2 regions of the Extibacter sp. GGCC_0201 genome follow, and region 1 is predicted to be linked to the other one. Evidence: a T-box and tRNA genes for the amino acid it is inferred to sense, from the RefSeq annotation. Region 1 holds a T-box; the other holds one or more tRNA genes.

The links. A T-box is a leader RNA that pairs with one kind of tRNA and senses whether it is charged. The one in region 1 lies ahead of HJV72_RS15015 (valine--tRNA ligase), so its partner is inferred to be a tRNA-Val.
Region 2: it has a tRNA-Val gene. The T-box ahead of HJV72_RS15015 (valine--tRNA ligase) is inferred to sense a tRNA for this amino acid. The anticodon was not compared.

Annotation. Positions count from the first base shown of each region.
Region 1 covers NZ_JABFCH010000024.1:34,442-47,012, forward strand. Annotated here, with positions in the region: gene hydE ([FeFe] hydrogenase H-cluster radical SAM maturase HydE) at 1-984, opposite strand, end outside; gene HJV72_RS14990 (DNA-deoxyinosine glycosylase) at 1,313-1,807, shown strand; gene HJV72_RS14995 (protein-ADP-ribose hydrolase) at 1,826-2,629, shown strand; gene HJV72_RS15000 (AEC family transporter) at 2,729-3,673, shown strand; gene HJV72_RS15005 (collagen-like protein) at 3,811-4,263, shown strand; tRNA gene HJV72_RS15010 (tRNA-Ala) at 4,512-4,584, opposite strand; T-box leader at 4,717-4,946, shown strand; gene HJV72_RS15015 (valine--tRNA ligase) at 5,059-7,716, shown strand; gene HJV72_RS15020 (LTA synthase family protein) at 7,726-9,930, shown strand; gene HJV72_RS15025 (bifunctional folylpolyglutamate synthase/dihydrofolate synthase) at 9,942-11,249, shown strand; gene HJV72_RS20005 (hypothetical protein) at 11,242-11,376, shown strand; gene HJV72_RS15030 (tetratricopeptide repeat protein) at 11,397-12,571, shown strand, end outside.
Region 2 covers NZ_JABFCH010000006.1:33,066-45,636, reverse strand. Annotated here, with positions in the region: gene HJV72_RS05675 (ABC transporter permease) at 1-849, opposite strand, end outside; gene HJV72_RS05670 (ABC transporter permease) at 861-1,850, opposite strand; gene HJV72_RS05665 (sugar ABC transporter ATP-binding protein) at 1,847-3,370, opposite strand; gene HJV72_RS05660 (autoinducer 2 ABC transporter substrate-binding protein) at 3,445-4,500, opposite strand; gene HJV72_RS05655 (sensor histidine kinase) at 4,686-6,470, shown strand; gene HJV72_RS05650 (response regulator transcription factor) at 6,445-7,977, shown strand; tRNA gene HJV72_RS05645 (tRNA-Val) at 8,064-8,135, shown strand; gene galE (UDP-glucose 4-epimerase GalE) at 8,204-9,223, opposite strand; gene HJV72_RS05635 (phosphotransferase enzyme family protein) at 9,236-10,354, opposite strand; gene HJV72_RS05630 (nucleotidyltransferase family protein) at 10,354-11,280, opposite strand; gene HJV72_RS05625 (carbohydrate ABC transporter permease) at 11,321-12,205, opposite strand; gene HJV72_RS05620 (carbohydrate ABC transporter permease) at 12,221-12,571, opposite strand, start outside.

The DNA of each region.
Region 1 (12,571 bases):
ACGGCGCTCCAGGCAGTTCCTGCACTCCGCAGCTTCATCGCCGGTACAGATCTTATTGTCATAGAGCGCATAATCTTTCCGGACAGTCGTAGGAGACAGATTCGGCATGACAACATTTGCGCCGGCCTGGATTCCAAGTTCCCGCCCTTTTGGATGAATCGTTCCAAGTGCTGTCGTGGCGGGGAGAAGCACCTTGGGAATCATGAGCCTCAGTAGACCGAGCATAAATAATGTAAGCTCCAGCGTGCCGGAAGACTGTCCGGCAAATGGCGTGTCACGGTGGGAAATGAATGGGCCGATGCCAACCATCTGCGGATCTAAATCCTTTATAAACAGCATATCCTCTGCAAGATGCCCGGCAGTCTGGTAAGGCGAGCCAACCATGAAGCCGGTTCCCACCTGGTAACCAATCTTTTTCAGGTTCCACAGGCAATCCTGACGATCTGCCGCTTTCAACAGAGGCGGATGCAGCTTTGCGTAGTGCTCTGCATCGTATGTTTCATGACGGAGAAGATAACGGTCTGCACCAGCGTCATGGAGAGCCTTATAACTGTCATAGCTGCGCTCCCCGACAGATAAAGTAATAGCACAGTCTGGCCAGCCTGTCTTTATAGCGGATATGATGCCGCACAGCCTGGAGTCGTCATAACCGGCATCTTCCCCACCTTGAAGTACGAAAGTGCGAAACCCCAGGCTATAACCTGTTTCGCAGCAGGAGAGTATCTCCTCCTTGGACAGCCGGTATCGGGACACCTTCAGGTTACTTTTACGAATACCGCAGTAAAGGCAGTCATTTCTGCAGTAATTGGTAAATTCAATCAGTCCCCGGACATACACGTCATGTCCGTAATACTTGTGGCGTACGCTGCGCGCCTGCTGGAACAGATACTCAGCGAGTTCTGGCGACCGACCTTCGATTAATACGGTCCATTCGTATTTGGATAAAGCCTTATTTTCCTGTAGCTTGTCGATGAGCTCTCTCATATATCACCTCTGGATAAATATCGTAGGAAATAAAAAAAATCTGCACCTATAGGCGCAGACCTTCGTCAGAGAATAGTATCTCCTTGTTATATCGAACTTTTCTGTGCGCCTTTTCACTCAGGATATACCTTTGTGATTAGTACGTTTGTATGAATTATAGCATAATGAGTATGTTTACTCAACAAAAGTTTAAGATTTCACGAATTTACACCGTGCTGTTTGACGAGCCAAGCGTGATGCTGTATAGTATGAATGATTGGCGTCGATTGGCAGCTATTAACCTTGTGTTCCTCTGCCAGCTGACCTTGTACAGACAGGAGGTAGGAAGATGCAGCAGGAATATATTACTCATAATTTTCAGCCCATTTACAATGAGCAATCCCGTATATTGATGCTTGGCACAATGCCATCCCCTAAATCCAGGGAAGTCGGCTTCTATTATGGACATCCAAGGAACCGGTTCTGGAAAGTGCTCCCAGATGTATGCGGGGCCCCGCAGCCGCAGACGAAAGAGGAAAAGACAGCATTTGCCCTGAAATATAAGATTGCAGTGTGGGATGTGCTGGCGGGCTGCGACATAAAAGGCGCGGATGACAGCAGCATCCGCAACCCTGTGGCAAACGATTTGGACATCATATTGAAACATGCTCCGATACAGGCAGTTTTTACGACAGGCACGAAGGCGGCACAGCTGTATAAGCGGTACTGCATGCCGAAGACAGGAATCGAGGCGGTTGCGCTGCCGTCTACAAGCCCGGCAAACTGCAGGATGTCCTACGAAGAACTGTACGAGGCATATTCGGTCATAAAGCAATATATATAGGAAGATAAGAGGTGGCTTATGAACAGAGAAGGCAAGATAGAGTATTTAATTGAACAGCTTCTCGCGGAAAATACGGGCTATGCGTCTATTCCAAAACCTGTTGACATGCAGGAGAAGAGAAGGCTCCTAAGAAGCTTGATGAACGTCCGGTTTCCAGGGCCGGTACCTCCAGAGGTTATAAAAGTACAGGATGAACTGCTGCAGGAGGAATTGGAAGAAAAAGGGGTCGTAGATGTCAGGAAGCTACCGGTAATCGGAGACGAATATCCATGTACTGAGATAAAAAATGCAGACCGGATCATCCTCTGGCAAGGTGACATCACCAGGCTCAGGGCAGATGCAATAGTCAATGCGGCTAACGCTCAGATGATGGGATGCTTCGTCCCGTGCCATGGATGTATCGATAATGCTATCCACTCAGCGGCAGGACTACAGCTGCGCAACGAATGTGCACAGATAATAGAGGAGCAGGGACACGAAGAGCCAGCCGGAAAGGCAAAGCTGACGGGCGGATATAACCTGCCTGCCAGCCATGTCATACATACGGTAGGACCGATAGTTGGGGGAAAGGTAACAGATCAGCAGATAGAACAGCTGAAGTCTTGCTACAAAAGCTGCCTGAAGCTGGCAGAAAGACACAATCTGAAATCTATCGCATTCTGCTGCATCTCGACAGGAGAATTCCATTTTCCAAATAAGCTGGCAGCAGAAACTGCTATCCACGTGATTGATAAATACTTATCCACATCCAATGTGGAACGAGTGGTGATAAATGTGTATAAAAACGAAGATTACAATATATACAAAAAATTATTTCTCTAAAGAGGGACACGGCAAAACGTAGTTGGGGACGGAGGAAAATTAAAAAACCTCCGTCCCCAACTAAATCCTGGGTGTCCCCAGCCTGGTCAGGGAGGTACCATGGATAATTTGATTTTTAGTTTAAATGCGACAGTTCCTATTTTTATATTGATGCTTCTGGGGCTGCTGCTCAAATATATCGGATGGATTGATGACATTTTTGCAGAGAAAATGAACCGGTTTGTATTTCTTGTCCCACTTCCGGTACTTGTGTTTCATGACCTTGCTACGGTGGATTTCAGCCAGGTCTGGGATACGAGGTTTGTTCTGTTTTGTCTTCTGGCAACTGTCGCCAGCATAGCCATATCTGCAGCTGTCTCATTTTTGTGGAAGGATAGAACGATTCAAGGAGAATTTATACAGTCATCCTATCGAAGCAGTGCGGCACTTCTGGGAATAGCGTTTATTCAGAATATATACGGTACGGCAGGGATGGCGCCGCTCATGATTATTGGAAGCGTGCCGCTATATAATGTTATGGCAGTTGCTATGCTGTCTGTTTTTTGCCCGGGACGTGAGAAGCTGAGCAGCAAGGTGGTAAGGATGACACTGCGGGGGATTGTTACAAATCCAATCATCATCGGTATTGCAGCAGGTCTGTTATGGTCTGCACTTAAGATTCCGATGCCTCATATCGTAGAAAAAACGGTTACAAGCATCTCGGGAATGGCAACGCCCATGGGACTGATGGCGATGGGGGCCTCTTTTGATGTCCACAGGGCCTTCGCAAAAGCCAGGCCGGCCCTTACTGCCGCCGTGTTAAAATTGGTGGGGTTCTGCGCTTTATTTTTGCCGGTGGCCATTCAGATGGGCTTCCGGGAGGAGAAGCTGGTCGCAATACTTGTCATGCTTGGGTCTGCAACGACGGTAAGCTGCTTCGTGATGGCAAAGAATATGGGACACGATGGAATATTGTCATCAAGCGTTATCATGCTGACAACGTTTTTCAGCGCATTTTCCCTTACCGGCTGGCTATATATTCTGAAGTCATGGGGGATGCTCTGAGACGGGGGTAGACGTGGTAGAAAGGTCTTTTATATCTGGATTACCGTTAGAAAAAGAAAAAAATTACCATATTGTCCCTTCTTGTTCCAATTGTTTTTGACAGGATATAGCTACCAAATAACAAGGAGGACATACATATGGAAGAGACAACAAGCTTTATACCGGAAATCTACATCGGTGAAAATGGCAACTGGCACATAGGAGAATCTGACACGCAGGTGCCGGCCAGAGGTCCAAAAGGCGACCCAGGCGTTGCAGGATTTAAAGGACCAAAAGGCGAAAAAGGTGAGACAGGTAAGACGGGACCGCAAGGATTACAGGGAATTCAGGGCCCGAAAGGTGACAAGAGAGACCGGGGACCGGCAGGCCCGGTAAATATCGAGAACAACCTTGAGACGATGGAAGAAGGCTATGCGCTGGACAACCGGCAGGGAGAGGTTTTAAATAGCAAACTAAGATTTGAAACAAAAAATATAGGATCTTATGAAATCGCTATTATAGGACAGGCTGATGTAAATGTAGCTTACACTCCTCCAGATGGTCATACTGTGGTTGGCTTCACCTTGCAGTTACCTCCAAGTACAGCATAAATGCACGGATAATTCTTGCAAAACTATAGTCTAACCATATAGGGAGCCTGGAAACAGTTTTTCCTTCACCGCTGGCACAAAATGACGGCCGGGCGGGCAAGGCCATTTTCTATATTGCACTTCATGTTGCGCCGTGTTGCATAACTGCATATTTTACGGCATATACAGAATAGAAGTTCTGCATACAGAAAACCCGCAATCCCTCTGTTTTGAAAGGATTGCGGGTTCTTAATGATTTTTGCCGGAAGTGGAGTATACGGGACTTGAACCCGTGGCCTCTTGAATGCCATTCAAGCGCGCTCCCAACTGCGCCAATACCCCATGGCATGATTATAACACAAGATTGACAAGTTGAAAACCATATATTTTTAACTCCTTAAGATATTCTGAAAATCCTCTAAACACCTTGACAAACCAGGCTTAGATGGCTATGATATTCATTAGTTTATTAAGATAAAGGCGTTGAAGAAGAAGAGTACGGCACCACCCTTGCAAGAGAGGACCATCCACGGGCTGGAAGATGGTTTCAAGTAGGAGTGACGGAAGGTAGCTTTGGAGCCGGTTGGTTGAAGGGCAAGTAGACCATCCCGGAGTCGTTCCCGTTAGCGAATATGATGAGATGTATAGAAGCAGTTTCTTCTGTACAATGAAGGTGGTACCGCGGATTTCAATTCGCCCTTTACATGCTGGTAAGGGGTGATTTTTTATTTGGCAGGGTGCTTCCTGGCATCCTTTACCTGCCCCGAATTGTGAAAAGAGTGTGAAACATTTACAAAGGAGTATGAGGAGGAAACTATGAGTCAGAACCTGGAAACAACATACAATCCGAAAGAGATTGAACCGAAATTATATGAAAAATGGTGTGAAAACAAATATTTTCATGCTGAAGTGGACAGAAGCAGGAAGCCATTTACAACAGTGATGCCGCCACCGAATATTACCGGCAAACTGCATATGGGACATGCGCTTGATAACACATTGCAGGATATCCTTATCCGCTATAAAAGAATGCAGGGATATAATGCACTCTGGATTCCGGGGACGGACCATGCCGCTATTTCCACAGAGGTTAAAGTTACGAACCAGCTCAAAGGAGAGGGCATTGATAAGAAAGAGCTTGGAAGAGAAAAGTTCTTAGAGCGTACGTGGCAGTGGAAGGATGAATATGCAGGGACGATAGAAGGGCAGCTTAAGAAGCTCGGTGTGTCATGTGACTGGGACAGAGAACGGTTTACTATGGACGAAGGCTGTTCCAAGGCAGTAGAGGAAGTATTCATCAAACTGTATGAAGAAGGATATATTTACAAAGGTTCCAGAATCATCAACTGGTGCCCGGTCTGCAAGACTTCCCTTTCGGATGCAGAGGTTGAACATGAGGAACAAGACGGTTCCTTCTGGCATGTGAAGTATCCGATTGTCGGTACAGACAGATTCCTTGAAATAGCGACCACACGTCCGGAGACGATGCTCGGAGATACCGCGATTGCGGTGCATCCGGATGACGAGCGATATAAAGACATCGTTGGAAAGACGGCATTGCTCCCGCTTGTAGACAGGGAGATTCCGATTGTTGCAGATTACTATGTAGACAAGGAGTTTGGTACAGGCGCCGTAAAGATTACACCGGCTCATGACCCGAACGACTTTGAAGTCGGCAAGCGCCACAATCTTCCGGAAATCAATGTCATGAACGATGACGCTGCCATCAACGAAAATGGCGGAAGATATGCAGGCCTTGAACGGTATGAGGCCAGAAAGAGAATCGTAAAGGACCTTGAGGAACAGGGCTACCTCGTCAAAGTTGTGCCCCATTCCCATAATGTAGGCACTCATGACCGCTGCCATACGACAGTAGAGCCGCTTATCAAGCAGCAGTGGTTCGTAAGGATGGAAGAGCTGGCAAAACCTGCCATTGAAGCAGTCAAGACGGGAGAGCTGAAATTTGTTCCGGAACGTTTTGACAAGATTTATCTGCACTGGCTTGAAAATATACGTGACTGGTGCATCTCCCGCCAGATTTGGTGGGGCCACAGGATTCCGGCCTATTACTGTGACGATTGTGGTGAAGTTGTTGTGGCAAGGCAGAGGCCGGAAGGTTGTCCGCACTGCGGAAGCGCACATTTCACACAGGATGAGGATACGCTTGACACGTGGTTCAGTTCCGCGCTGTGGCCATTTTCCACACTTGGCTGGCCGCAGAAGAATGAAGACCTGGATTACTTTTATCCTACCGACGTGCTAGTGACAGGATATGACATCATCTTCTTCTGGGTTATCCGGATGGTGTTCTCCGGGTATGCGCATACCGGCAAATCGCCGTTCCATACCGTATTCATCCACGGACTTGTGAGAGATTCGATGGGACGTAAGATGAGCAAATCTCTTGGAAATGGTATCGACCCGTTGGAGATTATCGACCAATATGGTGCAGACGCGCTCCGCATGACGCTGGTGACAGGAAATGCACCGGGCAACGATATGCGTTTCTATAATGAAAGAGTAGAAGCGAGCCGTAACTTTGCCAATAAGGTATGGAATGCGTCGCGTTTTATTCTGATGAACATCGAAGGCAAAGAGATAAAAGAGCCGGAAGTGTCTGAACTTCTGCCCGGCGACAGATGGATTTTATCCAAGTGTAACAGGCTGATTCACGACATGACGGAAAATATGGATAAGTTTGAGCTTGGTATTGCGCTTCAGAAGGTTTATGATTTTATCTGGGACGAATTCTGCGACTGGTATATTGAGATTGCGAAGCAGAGAATCTACCGTGCACAGGAAGAGCCGGAGTCAGCCAATGCTGCGCTGTGGGTATTGAAAACTGTGCTGAAAGATGCGCTTAAGCTTCTTCATCCGTTTATGCCTTTCGTATCAGAAGAGATTTATGGCAAGCTTGTGCCTGAGGAGGAGTCACTGATGAGGTCCACATGGCCCAAGTACCGGGAAGACAGGAACTATCCGGAGGCAGAGGACGTGGCAGAGCATCTGAAAGCGATAATTTCCGGCGTGCGAAACATCCGCGCAGAGATGAATGTGCCTGCGGCAAGGAAAACGAAGATTTACGTTGTGAGCGAGGACGAAAAGCTGTGCTGCGGCCTTGACATGCTCAAGGATTCTATTATAAGAATGTCCTGTGCAAGCGACTTTATCATTCAGCATAACAAAGATGGTATCGCGGAAGATGCGGTCTCTGTCGTCGTGCCGGATGCAATTGCCTATGTTCCGCTCAATGAGCTTGTAGATTTTGAACAGGAAACAGAACGTCTGACAAAGGAAGAGGCACGGCTTACAAAAGAAATCGCACGTGCCACAGGGATGCTGAACAATGAGAAGTTCATGAGCAAGGCTCCGGAGGCAAAGGTCCAGGAGGAAAAAGATAAGCTTGTAAAATATCAGCAGATGTTAGAACAGGTAAAAGAAAGGCTGGAAGGATTGAAAGCCAGACAGCCATAAGGGGATAATATGAAGATTCAGATAAAAAAACCTGATATAAAGGGTACATTTCATAAATTGAAAAATATGAATAAGGAAGACGCCAAAGCTTACTGGAAGGCCAGAAAGGAAAGGCGTGCCATGATTATCGAGCAGCGCCGCAACAGCGCTTTTGCAAGGAAGATGAAGCCGGTGTATAAGTTTATGAACCGCTTCTCCCTTCTATTACATGTGATACTTGCATGCTTCCTCAACCTCGTGATTGAAGCGATATCAAGGCATTCCCTGTTTGAAGCATTGGATTATATGACAGGTACGCCTATGGTATTTTTCTACAATGCATTTATGATATTCATAACGTTTTCTATCGTGTACCTGTTCAGGAGGAGAGTATTTGTCAGAATCTTAATCAGCGTGTTCTGGCTCGTTCTTGGAGTGGCCAACGGCTATATGCTGCTTAAGCGGGTCACGCCATTTAACGCGCAGGATCTGAAAGTGGCAAAGGATGGTCTGAGTCTTATCAACAATTATTTTAACGGATTTGAGCTTGTCGTCCTGATCATCGGTATCGCATCCGTCGTCATCTGGGTCGTGTCCATGTGGAAACGCGGCGGGCAGTTCGAAGGCAAGGTCCATCATGTATGGGCATTGCTTGGCATAATCGTATGCTTTGCCGCATATGGGCTTTTCTCTAATCTTGCGGTAGAAAAGAGAGTCGTATCGACGTATTTCGGAAATATAGCATTTGCTTACGAAGATTATGGTTTCCCATACTGCTTTATGGCGAGCGTGTTCAATACGGGCATCAATGAGCCGAACGATTACAATAAGAAGACGATTGAAAAGATAAGCAATAATGGAGAAATTACCAAAAACGAGACCGGCCGTACGCAAGAGGAGCTGCCGAATATCATCTTTATACAGCTGGAATCCTATTTTGACGTGGCAGATGCAGAGTTCTTTACTACATCCGAGGATGCCAGCCCGAACCTACATGCCATGTACAAGAACTATTCCTCCGGCTACTTTAAAGTGCCGTCCGTGGGCGCAGGTACGGCGAATACGGAATTTGAAGTGCTGACAGGCATGAACCTCAGGTATTTTGGCCCCGGCGAGTATCCGTATAAGACGGTGCTTAAGAACCAGACGGCCGAAAGTGCCGCCACTGCATTGGCCGCTCTCGGTTACGGGTCTCATGCGCTGCACAATAACGGGGGAAATTTCTACAGCAGGGCAAATGTATTTAACAATATCGGATTTGACAGTTTTACAAGCAAAGAGTTCATGAATATCCTGCAGACGACAGAGAACGGATGGGCAAAAGACGATATCCTCATCCAGCACATTATGGATGCCATGGATACGACAGAACAGCAGGACTTTGTGTTTGGTGTCAGCGTGCAGGGCCATGGGGATTATCCGGAAGAACAGATAATTGAAAATCCGAAGATCAAGGTGGAAGGTATTGAAGACGAAGGCCTGAAAAATAAATGGGAATACTATGTGAACCAGGTGTATGAGATGGATCAGTTTGCGGGGGACCTCGTAAAGGCCATCGAAGAGAGAGGGGAACCGACAGTGGTCGTATTCTACGGTGACCATCTTCCGACGATGGGGCTGAAAGCGGAAGACCTGAAAGGCCGTTATCTCTACAATACGAACTATGTTATCTGGGACAATATCGGACTGGAGAAAGAAGACCGCAACATTCCGTCCTATCAGATTATGGCGGATGTATTTGACCGCCTTGATATTCATTCCGGAACCGTATTCAACTATCACCAGGAACGCAGGAAGACAAAGAACTACCTGTCGGATCTGGAGCTTCTGCAATATGACATTCTGTATGGCAAGCAATACGTTTATAATGGAAACGTGCCTATCACGGAAGGCCATATGCAGATGGGAGTCAAAGACGTCACGCTCACGAATGTAGTGAAGCATCTCGAGGAGGGCTGCAGCCTGTACGGGGAGAACTTTACAAAGCACAGCAAGGTATTTATTAACGGGGAAAAGCAAAAGAGTACATTTCTGAATAATACCCGGATTGATCTGCCGGAGACTACTCCGTCAGACGGAGACGTCATCACGGTCGTCCAGATGGGCTCCAGCAATACGACCTTCCGGACGTCAAATGAATACGTATATCAGGATGGTGTTCTGACGGTGCAGGAAGGTACCGGGACAGACCCTGATAAATCGTGGACCAAGCAGACTGATAATTCAGGAGAATAGTGGTGAGAGCAGTGAATTATGATGAGGCTGCAGCCTATATTGAAGAGCTGCCCAAATTTACGAAAAAGCACACGCTGGATCATACGAGGGAGTTCTTAAGGCGGCTTGGACATCCGGGTGAAGACCGGAAGATTGTCCATGTGGCAGGGACGAACGGAAAAGGTTCGGTGTGTGCATATATACAAGCGCTGCTGATGGCTGAGGGGAAAAGGACAGGGTTCTTTACGTCCCCTCATCTTATATCCATCAATGAACGGATCCGGATTGATAACATACCGGTGGATGATGAGACATTTCTTGATATATTCTGCCAGGTCATGGAAGTAGTTGAAGAGATGGGGAGGGATGGCATATCTCATCCGTCCTATTTTGAATTTCTCTATGGCATGGGCATGAAGGCGTTTGCTGCGGCAGACGTCGAGTACATCATACTTGAGACTGGGCTGGGCGGAAGGCTTGATGCGACGAATTCTGCGGAACATCCGTGCCTGACTGTCATAACATCTATCAGTCTGGATCACACGGACATACTTGGAGATACGATAGAGAAGATAGCTGCTGAAAAAGCAGGAATCATCAAGACAGGGGTGCCTCTGATCTTCGACGGAAACTGCCGCCCTGCGGCGGAAGTGATTCGGAGGAAGGCAGAAGAGATGCATGCACCCTGTAGAGAAATCTCGAAAAATGCGTACGAAATCCTGGAAGTTGGACGTAAATCTATTGCTTTTTGCAGGGTGAATGCGTATGATAAAGATGTTACGTGGCAGATGCCTGTCTGTGGCGTCTATCAGGTCATGAATGCGGTTCTTGCGCTGGAAGCTGCGGATTATCTTCTCGCAGACGAACACGTCCACGAAGACCGGTGGCAAGAGGCATTGGCTGCGGTAAAGTGGCAGGGCAGGATGGAAGAAGCGGCCCCTCATGTGACGATTGACGGAGCCCACAATCCTGGCGCGGTGGAGGCATTTACAGAGACCGTGCGGATACTGGAAGAAGGAAAAGCTGCAAGGCCTGTAATCATATTTTCCACAGTGGCGGATAAGAGCTATGAACAGATGATATCTTATCTGTGCGGGAACTTAGAGGCATCGGCTTATATTGTCACGGAGATTGATGACAGGCGGAAACTGCCGGCCCGGGAACTGGGACAGGTATTTGAGCGATATACAGATAAAAGAGTCATTGTGAAAAATGAGTTGGGGGATGCCCTCGACACGGCCCGGGATATCAGAGGAGATGGAGAGATCTACTGTCTTGGTTCTCTGTATCTGGCGGGAATGGTGAAGAAGCTGTTGGCAGGAGGAGAAGAGCATGCTTGATTTTGAAGAAGAATTGAAGAAATTCCAGCCCAGTGTGGAAGTGGAAGATATAGAAGATGCGGTCTATCAGGAGGATCTGACTGATATGACGGATATACTCAAGGAAATGATAGAGCAGACGAAGTAGAAGAAGGGTTACGACGATATATGGATTATTCAATGAAACTCTTATACCAGTCCAATTATTGGTATAACGATGGACTTAAGAAAGCCAATATCCGGGATTTATCCGGTGCGATAACATCCTTGAGGCGCAGTTTACAATACAATAGAGCGAACATTGCAGCCAGAAACCTTCTTGGTCTTGTGTATTACGGCAGGGGAGATATCGGCGAGGCTCTGGTAGAGTGGATCCTCAGCAAGAATTTCCAGTCTCATGAAAACATATCCAACTATTACATCCAGAAGCTTCAGGAGACGCCAGGAGAGCTTGATACGCTGAATCAGGCGATTAAGAAGTTCAATCAGGCTCTTGGCTATGCCCGTCAGAACGGTGAGGACCTGGCAATCATACAGCTTAAGAAGGTCGTCGCCGCCCATCCGACATTTGTGAAAGCATATCAGCTTCTTGCGCTATTATATCTACAGACGGAGCAGTATTCCAAAGCGAGGCAGTGCCTGAGGATAGCCCACAAGCTGGACACGACGGATGACATCACGCTCAGGTATATGCATGAGCTGAACCAGGTACGCAGATCTAAAAATGCCAGAATCAAGGAGAAGGATACCGAGGAACAGCAGCAGACCGTTACTTATAATATTGGAAATGAAACAATCATACAGCCGGTGTCATCAAGCTATAAAGAACACACAGGGCTGCATACGATTGTGAATATAGCAATCGGAGTGCTTGTCGGAGTTGCGGTCATGTGGTTTATGATTATGCCCGCGATTAACGCTTCAAAGCAGGATAAGCTCAACAAGCAGACCGTGGCGTTCAGCGACCAGATTGCAACCCAGAAAGCACAGATAAGTGCGTTGAAGAAAGAGCTGGAGGATTACCGTTCCACGAGCGAGGAGACGGAGAATGCCAAAGCAACGGCTACTTCTACCCAGGAAAGCTACGAGATCGTCATGAATATCTCCAAGCATTACAATGCGAAAGATATGAGCAACGATGCCATGCTGGAGGAACTTCTGAAAGTAAATGCCGAGTCCCTCGGAACCGTGGGGCGGGAACGCTTTGACGAGATAACCGGGGAGCTCTATCCCAGGATGTGCGAGGACCTGTACTCTACATCTAAGAATAATTTTGAAGTTGCCAACTATGATACGGCCATCAGCAACCTTGAAAAAGTAATGCAGATGGACGAGGGATATTC
Region 2 (12,571 bases), on a different contig from region 1:
CACGACTGCTATCAGCACTCCCCACACCTTGCCTTTGCCACCGTTTGGATCTATCCCTCCGACCACGCATACAATCAGCGTCTGAAGCAGATAGGAATCGCCGTATCCTACTTTGGCGGAATTGACTCTGCTGAGTACGATCAGGCCTGCCATTCCTGCGAGAACGCCTGTCAGAAGAAACGTACAGATGCACATCTTATCATTATCTATCGCGGAGAATCTGGAGGCGGTAGGGTTGTCCCCATACAGATATAGTTTCCTTCCAAACTTGCTTTTTGACAAGACCATGCCCAGAATCACTGCCGTCAGCAGAAACAGCCAGAAAATGAGGGGAACCTGCATCAGCGTGGCCTTGCCCATCTGCGCGAACCCTTTGTCAATATCTCCGACGCTGGCGCCCCCAGTCACCGCCATCCCGATACCCTGGAACAGCGTCATCGTCCCAAGCGTTGCTATGAGGGGCGGAGCCGAAGTCCTGGAGATGAGCACCCCGTTCAGCAGCCCAAACAGCAGGCTGACAATCACCGCCGCCGCGACAGCGGCCACGATTCTTGCAGAGCCGGTCAGTCCGAATGCCCACTGTCCATTGAGAATATATGCGCTCGTGATGGCAACCGTATTTGCATTGGCGATAATGGACAGATCAATTCCTCCAATCATGTTGGACAGCATCATCGCCAAGGCCAGGAATCCAAATTCCGGTATCTGGAACGTCATAGACTGTATATTTTTCAGAGAGTACATCGCGTCCCCGAAGGATACGGCCGACCACAGCAGCACAAGCATGGTCACTCCTGTAAGTATACTGAGATTCAAATCTCTGCGGATCATTTTATTTACTTTATTCATCTTCTGCCTCCCTATTCTGTAAAGATAAGGTTATTTCGATTTTTCACCTTCTCCTGATATGATGTCACAGCTACTGAGATGACCAGAATAGTCCCAACAAACAGATTGTTCCACGAGGATGACAGACCGATCATAATCAACGTTGTATTCAGAAGATAGATGATGATTACGCCGAGGACGGCTCCAAATATCTTGCCCTGCCCTCCTGTAATCTTTGTACCGCCAATTACAACCGCGGCTACGACAATCAGTTCATCCCCGACGAGCTTATTTGGATACAGGGCATTCGTCTGTGCCACATACATCATACCCATGATTCCGGCAAGGATTCCCGAATACACATATACGAACAGCCGTATCATAAACGGGTTGAACCCCGCCCTTCTGGCTGACTCTTCGTCATTTCCGATTGCAAATATGCCTCTTCCAATCATTGTCCTGTATAATATGAACCAGGTCACAAGGCCGGCCAGCAGCACCGGAAGCACGGAAGCCGTCAGCCCGACATCTTTGACCTTAAATACAGACGCCTGTCCAAAGGCATGCAGGCTTTCCGGGAGCACCCCCGCGCCAAAGGACTTGTCGCTGATAAACGTAGTCATGATGCCATGGAACAGATTCTGTGTTCCAAGCGTAATGATAAATGGCGGCAGCTTGAGCCAGCTGATGAGCAGCGCGTTGATAACGCCGAGAAGCCCGCCAAGAAGCGCAGAGCTGACGAACGCGAATGCCAGATTATCTATTCCGGTTCCAATCATAATGTTGATTGTCGTGTAGCTTCCGAACAGGGCGACAGCCATAAATGATACGTCAATCCCACCTGATATCATCACCACGAGAAGGCCGATTGCAACCATCAGCGTAGTTGACGCGACACGGGTGATATCAAAAACAGTCTCTATATGTATGAACGCCGGATTCTTTATCGCGACAAAAACACTGTACATGATAATTATCAACAGAAGAATTCCCTGAAACCGGTCTAATTTTTTCGTCTTCATAATGCTTCCCCCTTTGCGGTCTCCTCTGCATGCCGTCCAATAAGTTCTGTTATCGTCTGCTCTGCATTTTCTTCCAAGTCATCCTCTTCCAGCATCCGTACACATCTGCCGTCTGCGAGAACCATTACCCTGTTGCAGTTTGCGATGATTTCCTGTATCTCATCAGAAATAAAGAGAATTGACATTCCTTTCGCCGCCAGCTTATGTATCTGTTCATATATTTCCGCCTTTGAGCCGATGTCGATTCCAACGGTAGGAGTGTCCATGATAAATACTCTCGGCTTGGCCGCTGTCCATTTTCCTATCACAACTTTCTGCTGGTTGCCGCCCGACAAGGTTCCAACTGCAGTTTCAACAGAAGGCGTCCTCACCTTCAGCTGCCGCGCGTAATCTTCCGCAATCTTTTTTTCTCTGCCCTTATCCAGAAGCCCTCTTGCGGAAATGTCATCTACTATGGCAGAAGATATGTTTTCCTTCACCTCTCTGTCCATGAACAGCCCCTGATGGACACGGTCCTCCGGGAGCAGGGCGATGCCCAGCTTCTTTGCAGCCATGGGCGACGATATGGCAGCTTCTTTTCCGTCTATCTTGATGCGTCCGCTATCCGCGGGATTCAGTCCGAAAAGCGATAATGCGAGCTCGGTCCTTCCGGAGCCGAGAAGTCCGGTTACCCCTACGATATCCCCGGGACGTACACGAAGGGAGAGCGATTCATACTGTTTTTTTCTCGAAAGATTTTCTATCTCCAGAACCGGTGTGTTATCTTTTATGGAACGCCGGTATCGTGGGTACTCCACTTCCCTTCCTGTCATATGATAGGAAAGACTTTTCTTATCCAGCTCTTTGCTCTCAAAGTCACCTATCTTCTCACCATTGCGGAAAATCGTAATGGTGTCTGCCACGGAAAACACTTCGTCCAGCTTATGGCTGATAAAGATAATCGCCAGGCCCTTCTTCTTAAGATCCAGCATTATTTTCATCAGTCTGTCGACTTCCGTCCTCGTAAGCGCGGTCGTAGGCTCATCCATGAATAGAATCCTGGCATCCTGCGCAAGCGCTCTGCATATGGCGGTAATCTGCCTGTTTGCCATTGATATCTCTCCCACCGGCTGGTTAATGTCCATATGTACGCCAATCTTATCCAGCTGCTCTTTGGCAATCGCATGCACCTTCTTCCAGTTTACAATCCGCTTCTTATCGGACTTAAGTCTGCCGATTGCTATATTTTCTGCCACCGTCAGATGCTGGAAGAGCGATAAGTCCTGATAGATTACCTGGATTCCCTCCCGCATGGCCTGCGACGGTGTCAGAGAATGATACAGGCTGCCGTTTAAGACAACTTCTCCCGAATCAGGCGAATATACGCCTGAGATATTTTTTACAAATGTCGATTTGCCGCATCCATTCTCTCCGGCCAGGCAGTGAATCTTACCGCTTTCAATCTTTATGTTAATATCCTTCAGTGCCTGAACACCCACAAATGACTTGTATATATGTCTGGCTTCTAAGACTGTTCCCATAATGCTACCTCCAAGCATGTCTCTCATAAAGCTGCTGCCCGATTATGTCAATCGGGCAGCAGTTTTGATTCTGTTTAGAAATTATAATCATTAATGTTGTCGGCTGAGAATTCAAGAGGCGCATTGCCATAGGCAACCCCATCCTTTACTTCCACCTCTTCGTAACCGGTAATCTTAAGATCGGTTCCTGTCTCTACCTTCTGCCCCGATGCCAGCAGATACGCGGCATAGCATGTCGCATATCCGGCGTCCGCCGGTCTCCATGCCAGTCCTGCCGCCATAGAACCGTCCTCCAGATAAGTGGCAGACATGGACGGCAGCGCCAGGGATACCACCTTTATATCATCCGTCTTGTTCTTTTCCTGAAGCGTCTCGCAGATACCGCCGCCCTGTGCGGAACAGTCAAAGAAGCCCTTAATATCCGGATAAGCTTTTAAAATCTCTAACGCCTTATCATGTGCCCCATCTATGCTGTTTCCATCCTCATACGGTTCTTTTGAGACACATTCCATTTCCGGGTAGTTTTCCTCTATATAGGCAACTGCCGCCTTATACCACGCCATATGCGTCTCCATCGTCAGTCCGCCCACAAATCCGGCGTACTGTCCTTTGCCGCCCATGGCTGTTGCCAGCTTTTCTCCAAACAGCTTGCCGAACTCCTCATTTACAAAGGCCTCTACATCCAGGTCCACATCACCTGCAATACCCGGCGCTTCATGTGTAACTACCACGATACCTGATTCCCTCGCCTTCTCGATCGTCGGCACAAGCGCCTCCGGGTCATTTGGAACGACGCAGATTGCATCTACTCCCTGTGCAATCAGATCTTCCATAATAGAGATCTGGCTTGCGGCATCTCCCGTCTCCGGAACCTGGACTGAGACGTTCAGTCCCGTATCCTTTTTTAACTGCTCTACGCCTGTAGCCATGTCATCGAACCATGAATCGCTCTGCTTTACGACCATGACAACCTGATACTCCTCCGGGTCTGCGGTCTTTTCCTCCCCCGTCTCTTTTGTCTCCTTCGTACTCTTGCCCCCGGTTCCTGCACCTGCATCACTGCTCCCGCATCCTGTCACCATTGCAGCCGTCAGCATCAAGCACAATAATACTGATACCAATTTTTTCATCTTCATTCCTCCTTACATTTGTTTTCTTTTGCATAAGCACATTATAGAGGCTTTATTTTCAATATGATATAAACTTTTCCGTCTTGTTTTTCTAAAATTCCGTTCTATTTGATTCAGGCCTTTTTCCTGCGGCTTATATACATTATAATAAGTATTGTTGACACACGGACATGGAGATATTTACGATGAAGAATAAAAAAGCAATGATAGACAGAATCTCTAATCTGCAGCTTGGGACTAAGATCGTAGGCATCATATTAATTGTAATGCTGCTTATGATATCTTCCTCCATTGCAGGTATTACTATGGTATTAAATTCAAGCAACAAACTGCTGTATCAGGCCCTTGCCGGTTCCTTAACCTACAGCGCCGAGGATATCTCCAGAAAAATATCCAATATAGAATCAATGACAAGTGCCATAGTCTCTAACTCAAATATACGCAAGAACCTGATCACCCTGAATGATGAGGAATCCGAGATCCGGATCGGCAATGCGGAAAATGCTCTGGAAACACTGCTGGCAGATTATTATTCCACATACAAGAACAACAGCATCAGCTATATCAATCTCTATTATCCAGGCGGAGTCGTACAAAGCTATGAGGCCCAAAGCTCCTCCGTACCCGAACAGGTTCACAAGGAAGTGATTGCTGCGGCGAATAATGTATCGGGGTACCCGTGTGCTGTCACAGACTACTGCAACTCCTACGGACTCTTTCTCGGCCGTGATTCCCGAAGGGTGGAGCAGATGAATTTCCACAGGCTCGGCACTGTCGTCGTATGTGTGGACATGAACCGGCTGATTCGTTCTTCGACCCGTTCCGTCCTGCCGTCGGAAGAGACACAGTACGCCCTGCTGGAAAATGGTTCGGAATTCTATCATTCCGACGGCATCAGTTCAGAACAGCTCAAGGACATAAACCGTCAGCTAAGTTCGGACTACGGAGTTGTTACTGTCGATTCAGACAGGTATTTTGCGGTGCAGGGAACGATCAAGAACACGTCCTGGGATTATATCTGCCTGATACCCTATGACCGCATCTTTCAGACTCTGAGCTTTACCATGCTGCTTGCGCTGGCCATCATCCTCGTATCCGTGCTCATTGCAATCCTGCTGTCCAGAATGCTGATCCGTTCTGTGACCGAAGATTTCCGGCGTCTTGTAAATAAGATGAAGGCCTTTGGGAAAGATGAATCGAAAGCGCCTGATATCGGCTACGATTACAGCAGCAGGATAGATGAGATCGGCGTCCTTCACAACCAGTTTGACCAGATGACCATGAAGATACAGGACTTGATACAGCAGAACTATGTCAATGAAATCCTTTCCAAAGACGCCAGGTTGAAGGCGCTGGAAAACCAGATCAATCCTCATTTTCTTTATAACACGCTGGAGGCGGTGAACTGGCGGGCTAAGGCAATCGGCGAAAAGGATATATCCTCCATGGTAGAGGCGCTCGGAACTCTATTGCGGGAAACCTTAAGTTCCGGCACACGGAACTTCACTCTGAGCCACGAGCTGGAGATCGTACAGTGCTACCTGACAATCCAGCGCATCCGTTTTGAGGACAGGCTGACTTACTCCCAGGAAGTGGAGCCCGGCATACTTGATATTTCCCTGCCTCACTTTACGATACAGCCGCTCGTAGAAAATTCTGTCAACTACGCGATGGAAAAAAGCACCGAGGTGTGTCATATAAGGCTGGAGGGCGCCCGTCTGGATGACACGATTACCATAGATGTCATCAATAACGGTTCCCAGTTTGAAGCTGATCTGCTCGAGAAGCTCGAAAATGGCCTCATCACCCCGCACGGATTTGGCATCGGGCTTCTGAATATCCACAAACGCATCCAGCTTACTTACGGAACCGGCTATGGCCTGATTCTCTTTAACAGGGACGAAGAGCACGCCGTGGCAAGAATCATAATACCAGGAGGAACGCATGCTGAAAGTATTGATAGTAGATGATGAGAAAATCATACGCGAGACTATAGCGGACCTGATTGACTGGGATTCCCTCTCCCTTCAGCTCATCGGAACTGCGAAAGACGGAATAGAAGCTTACAATATCATTCTGGACGAATACCCGGAGATTGTTCTCACGGATATCAAGATGCCCGGACTCTCAGGCCTCGACCTCATTCAACGTATACACGCGGTCAACAAAGATACGCAGTTTATCATTCTATCCGGGTACGGGGAGTTTGAATATGCCAAAAAAGCCATGCAGTACGGCGTCAGACATTATCTGTTAAAGCCCTGCAACGAGGAGCAGATTATAGAAAGCCTGCGGGACGTACAGAAGGATTATGCCAATTATCTTACATCCAAGGATAGCCCCCCGCAGAACTTTATCGCCAGAAATATGAATCTGAATCTGATGGTCGGCATTATCAATGACAGTCTCAGCCAGGAGACAAATGCAGAATTTTCTTATGTTTTTTCAAACTACAAGCGCTACATTGATTTTGACAATATATCTTATGAGTTATTTTATATTTATTTTGTAACACCGGAAAACCATCCCATACTGCTGGATAAGCTACAGCATTTCCGCGACAGATCCTGCCCCGGCATTACATTCCATATCATCTATGTATACAACACGATGATATTCTTCTTTAAGTCGGTAAACGACAATCTGGAACAGATATATGAGTTTCTCGATTCTGTCGCATTAGAGCAGGCCGTCTCCATCAAGTACAGGCACGATCACTGCCCGAGCCTTGCGGATATGCTGACAGAGCTTATTCCCCACATAAGAAAATATGAGATCCTATATTTCACAGAGGGCAGCAATACGCTGTCCATCTACAATTACCAGAATATCATCAAGGAGGTACAGCGGCTGACGGCGTCCGTATACTCGCCGGAAAAGCCGGACTCCACCCAGGCATATCTGGAGCTCAAAAGTACATTGGCCTCCCTCTCTGACGCCGACTTTTTAAAACAGCTTGCGGCCTCAGTGATTATCTTTTCTGTCGCCAGGCTGCGCTCTTTTGATATGGTGGATGCCGCTGAATTTCTCATAAAGCTGGAAAAGGAAAAAGACTGCGGTGCAATCGCCATGCTGTTAGATGAGCAGCTTACCTGCTTTTTTGAAGAATATCACTCACAGCGATATACCGGCGATATCAGCCACAAGATACAGGAATACGTGGAGGCACATATCTGCGATTCTGGACTTTCACTGAAATGGATTGCAGAAAATTACCTGTTTATGAACGTTGACTATCTAAGCAAAAGATTTTTAAAAGAAACCGGCTGTAAATTCTCCCGATACCTGACGGACATGAGGATAAAACGGGCAAAGGAGATATTGGCGTCCTCCGACCTTGACTCCATTCAGAATGTGGCAGATATGGTAGGCTGTGGAAACAATCCGCAATATTTTAGTCAGATATTCAAGAAATCCACGGGCATGTCGCCGAGCAGATATATAAAGATGCTTCACGGTGACGTCGGAATCGAGTAGGAGGGAGCCGTCCGCTCCCATCCTTTCTCACCACCTGCTATATTATATGTTGCTTTTCCAGCCTTCTATTGATATAATACTATCATGGAGACATAGCTCAGTGGGAGAGCATTCGCTTGACGTGCGAAGGGTCGCAGGTTCAAGTCCTGTTGTCTCCATTTTTTTATTTGAATTTATAAAAGCGGAGGCCCTAAGGCTTCCGCTTCATTGTCTGATATTATTTCCTTCAGCTTCTATATCCGTCCGGATTCATGGACTGCCATCTCCATGTGTCTTCGCACATTTCATCCAGACCGTGCTCCGCTTCCCACCCAAGCTCTTCTCTTGCCTTCTTCGGGTCTGCATAGCACATGGCGATGTCACCTTCACGGCGGGGCTTGATCTCATAAGGCACTTCTTTGCCGCTCGCCTTGGCGAACGCTTTGACCATGTCAAGGACAGAATACCCTTTGCCGGTTCCGAGATTGTATACCGCAAGCCCCGGCTTGTCGAATATCTTCTGAATCGCCTTAACGTGGCCGACCGCCAGGTCTACGACATGGATATAGTCCCGGACACCGGTCCCGTCCGGCGTGTCATAGTCATCTCCGAAGACGCCGAGCTTGTCGAGCTTGCCGACCGCCACCTGTGAGATGTAAGGCATGAGGTTGTTCGGGATACCCTTGGGATCCTCCCCGATACGGCCGCTCTTGTGGGCACCGACCGGATTGAAGTAACGCAGGAGAATGACATTCCACTCAGGCTCCGCCTTCTGCACATCCGTCATAATCTGCTCCATCATAGACTTCGTCCAGCCATAGGGATTTGTACACTGTCCTTTCGGGCAGTCTTCCGTAATCGGTATGATTTCCGGGCTTCCGTACACTGTTGCAGAGGAACTGAACACGATGTTCTTCACCCCCACCTTCCTCATCACTTTCATGAGGCTGAGCGTACCGGTTATATTATTGTGATAGTATTCCAAAGGCTTCTGTACGGATTCTCCTACCGCTTTGAGCGCAGCACAGTGGATGACAGCATCCACCTTCTGCTCGCCAAACATCTTCTCGAGTCCAGCCTCATCCAGCACATCCCCTTCATAAAATGCAATCTTCTTTCCTGTCAGCTCTTCCACTCTTTTTACCGATTCTCTGGAAGAATTGCTCAGGTTGTCATATACGACTACTTCGTAACCTTCGTTCAGCAGTTCCAGCGCCGTATGGCTGCCAATGTAGCCAGCACCGCCTGTTATCAATATTTTTGCCATATGTTCTGCCTCCTAGCTGTTGCTATACTTGTTAACGATGTCCTGCATAGTATACCACTTCTTCTCCATATCTTCAACCAGCCTGAACTGCGTACGGCATCTGTCCAGGTTATGGCCTTCCCTGTGTATCTTAAAATAGGTATCTCCCTGGAGATAATCTGTCAGGAAACGCATGCCGCACTCGTAAGTCATCGTCTTGGCCCCCATCGGCATCAGCTCTATCTCTCTTTTGGTCAGCTTTCCTGCGCATCCTTCGATATACCCCCTGGCATATAAGTCAAAAAGGTCCATGCTGCAAGATACTTTGTCAAGATTCTGCTCATCCTCTGCCGCGGTACTGGCACCGAAACGGATAGAATCACCGAAATCATTCATGGCCAGTCCTGGCATGACCGTATCCAGGTCAATCACGCAGATGCCTTTCCCGGTCTTGTTGTCAATCATGATATTATTCAGCTTCGTGTCATTGTGCGTTACCCGGAGCGGAATCTCCCCTTTGGCGAGCAGGTCGCAGAAGTAATCTGCAATCTCCTCCCGGTCGAGCACGAACTGGATCTCTTCCTGTACAGACGCCGCCCGGCCCATCACATCTTCTTCCACTACCTTTTTAAATGCCGCGAACCTGGCCTTCGTGTCGTGGAAGCCCTTGATCGTCTCATGTAGCGTCTCTGCCGGATAATCCGCCAGCAGCCTTTGGAAGTTGCCAAAAGCAACCGCACTCTGGTAGAAATGATCCGGCTTCTCCACCTGATCATAGCTCGTGGCGTCTGTGATGAATTTATAGGACCGCCAGTAGTCGCCCCAGGAATCCAGATAGTATGGTTTCCCGTCAACGGTCGGTATCACATTGAGCGTCTCCCGCTCTGGGTCGCCGCCGTTTTCGATAATCCGTTCCCTGAGATAGGACGTAACTCCAAGGATATTCTCCATAAGCTCCACCGGCTTCTCGAACACGTCCTTATTCATCCGCTGAAGGATCACTTTAATCTGCCCCATCTCGGCAATCTCGAACACGAGCAGGAACGTATCGTTGATATGCCCGCTTCCATATGGGCCTTCCTCCACCAGCATACCTTCATACTGGAAATGCGCAATCACCTCATCACGCTGCTCCCTTGTTATCTGTGACATTATGCTTCCTCCCAGAGATGAGCCGGATAGACGCCATCTTCTTTCATCTTTTTTATCGCTGCCATGACGACAGGCTTATCCTCTTTGTAGGTAACACCATACCACTTATCCGCAGATTTAAGCACCGCGACCGTGGCCTTGCCCTCACCGAGCAGATCACTTACTACTGCCGGCAGGAAATATTCACATTTCATCGGATTGACCTTAAGCCCTTCGTCCAGGAATGCAGGGAAGCCGGCCTCGACTTCCTCCAGAATGCTACGCGTAAATCCCCACATGTTCATGGACACCGTCGTATCAGCGGGTACGTTCACCCACGTCTTGCCGTCATCCTCTGTGTAGGCGATTCCGTTGTCCCGTTTCTCAATGCGGGTCCTCTCGTGGATGGCTTTTAGCTCGCCATCTTCGTTCATATCGCATACGCCACGTGCCACATGCCCGTTATCCGTTACCGTATTGCCAAGTTCATAACCAACCATAGTGTAACGATATTTATCGTCATCCTCATGGGATGCCAGATAGTCATAGATAAGCCGGAACGCTTCCTGTCCATAGTAGTCGTCTGCATTGATGACCGCAAACGGACCATCTATCTGATTGATGCAGCTTAAGACAGCGTGAGCCGTTCCCCATGGCTTTACACGCCCTTCCGGAACCTGGTAGCCGTCCGGGATATTGCCAATCTCCTGATAGGCATAGGATACATCCATGTACTTCGCCATCCGGTCACCGACAGCCGCTCTGAAGTCAGCCTCGTTCTCCCTCTTGATGATGAAGATGACCTTCTCAAATCCAGCCCTCTTGGCATCAAACATGGAGAAGTCCATGATGATATGTCCTTCTTCGTCTACTGGGTCAATCTGTTTCAATCCACCATAGCGGCTGCCCATTCCTGCCGCCATGATGACCAATACCGGTTTATTCATTGTCTTTCCTCCAAGCTCTTTTCTAATTCAACAGTAACAATTACCCTTTGATACCACCGGTAACGCCGCCGATAATCTTCTCCGACAGGAAGATGTAAAGGATGAATGTCGGCAGGAACACGATGACGACGGCGGCAAACATGCCTGACCAGTTGCCTGTGTACTGCATGGACTGAAGCATTCCATATAATCCTACGGCTACAGGACGCAGGGCGTCGCTGTTTGCAAATATGAGGGACAGGAAGTATTCGTTCCATATATTGATGAAGTTGAATATCGTCACTGTCACGATTCCTGACTGTGCCATCGGGAACATGATCTTCCAGAATGTCTTCGTCGGAGGACAGCCGTCGATAGCCGCCGCTTCCTCATATGTACGAGAAAGATTCGCAAAGAACGTCAGCAGGAATATAGTCGTATATGGTATGTTAATGCCTATATACAAAAACATCAGTGTCGCCTTGCTCGCCACGATACTGTTCAGGATGCCCATATTCGCGACGATGCAGAACAGCGGAAGCACAATCATCGTAATCGGTACGCCCATCGCCGATACGAACCCGGTCTGGATAATCTTGTTTCCGAGAAACGTGAATCTCGCCAGAACATATGCCGCAGGCGCACAGATCAGTATGAGCAGGATACAGGATACGATAGAGTACATCAGGGAATTCATGAAGAAGGTAGCAACACCTCCGGACCCCCACGCCTCGATATAGTTTTCAAAATGAAGCCCGGAAGGGAACTTCAGCGCCTTCCCCGCGAATATATCTCCGGTGGTAGACAGGCTGGCCGCTATAATCCAGCCAAGCAGCATCAGTGTAAATAATACCCACAAAATGATGACGATATAGCCCGGAGCCAGCTTTGCTTCTTTTTTCCAGTTAATCTTCTCTCTAACTTTCTTTTCTTTATTCTTAGACATGACCGCTCCTCCTTCCTAGAATTCCAGATCGTCATCTTTGATGAACTTGTTACATACCGTAAATACAAGAACTACGCACAGGCACAGGATAATACCTATTGCCGCACCGTATCCTGCATTACGTTCTGTCACTGCGTTGCCCGCGCCGAATATCTGCATGTACATATACTGTACCGGCACTATCGTGGCCCGGTTGGCCGTAACAGAGGAGAACAGCTGTGACCATACGAAAAAGGCAGCCGTGCTGACGGTCCACATCGTAATATTTGTCTTAAACACGCCCTTCAGCAGAGGGAGTGTCATGTAGCGGAACTGCTGCGGCTTGTTGGCCCCGTCAATCGTGGCAGCCTCATACAGGTCCGGACT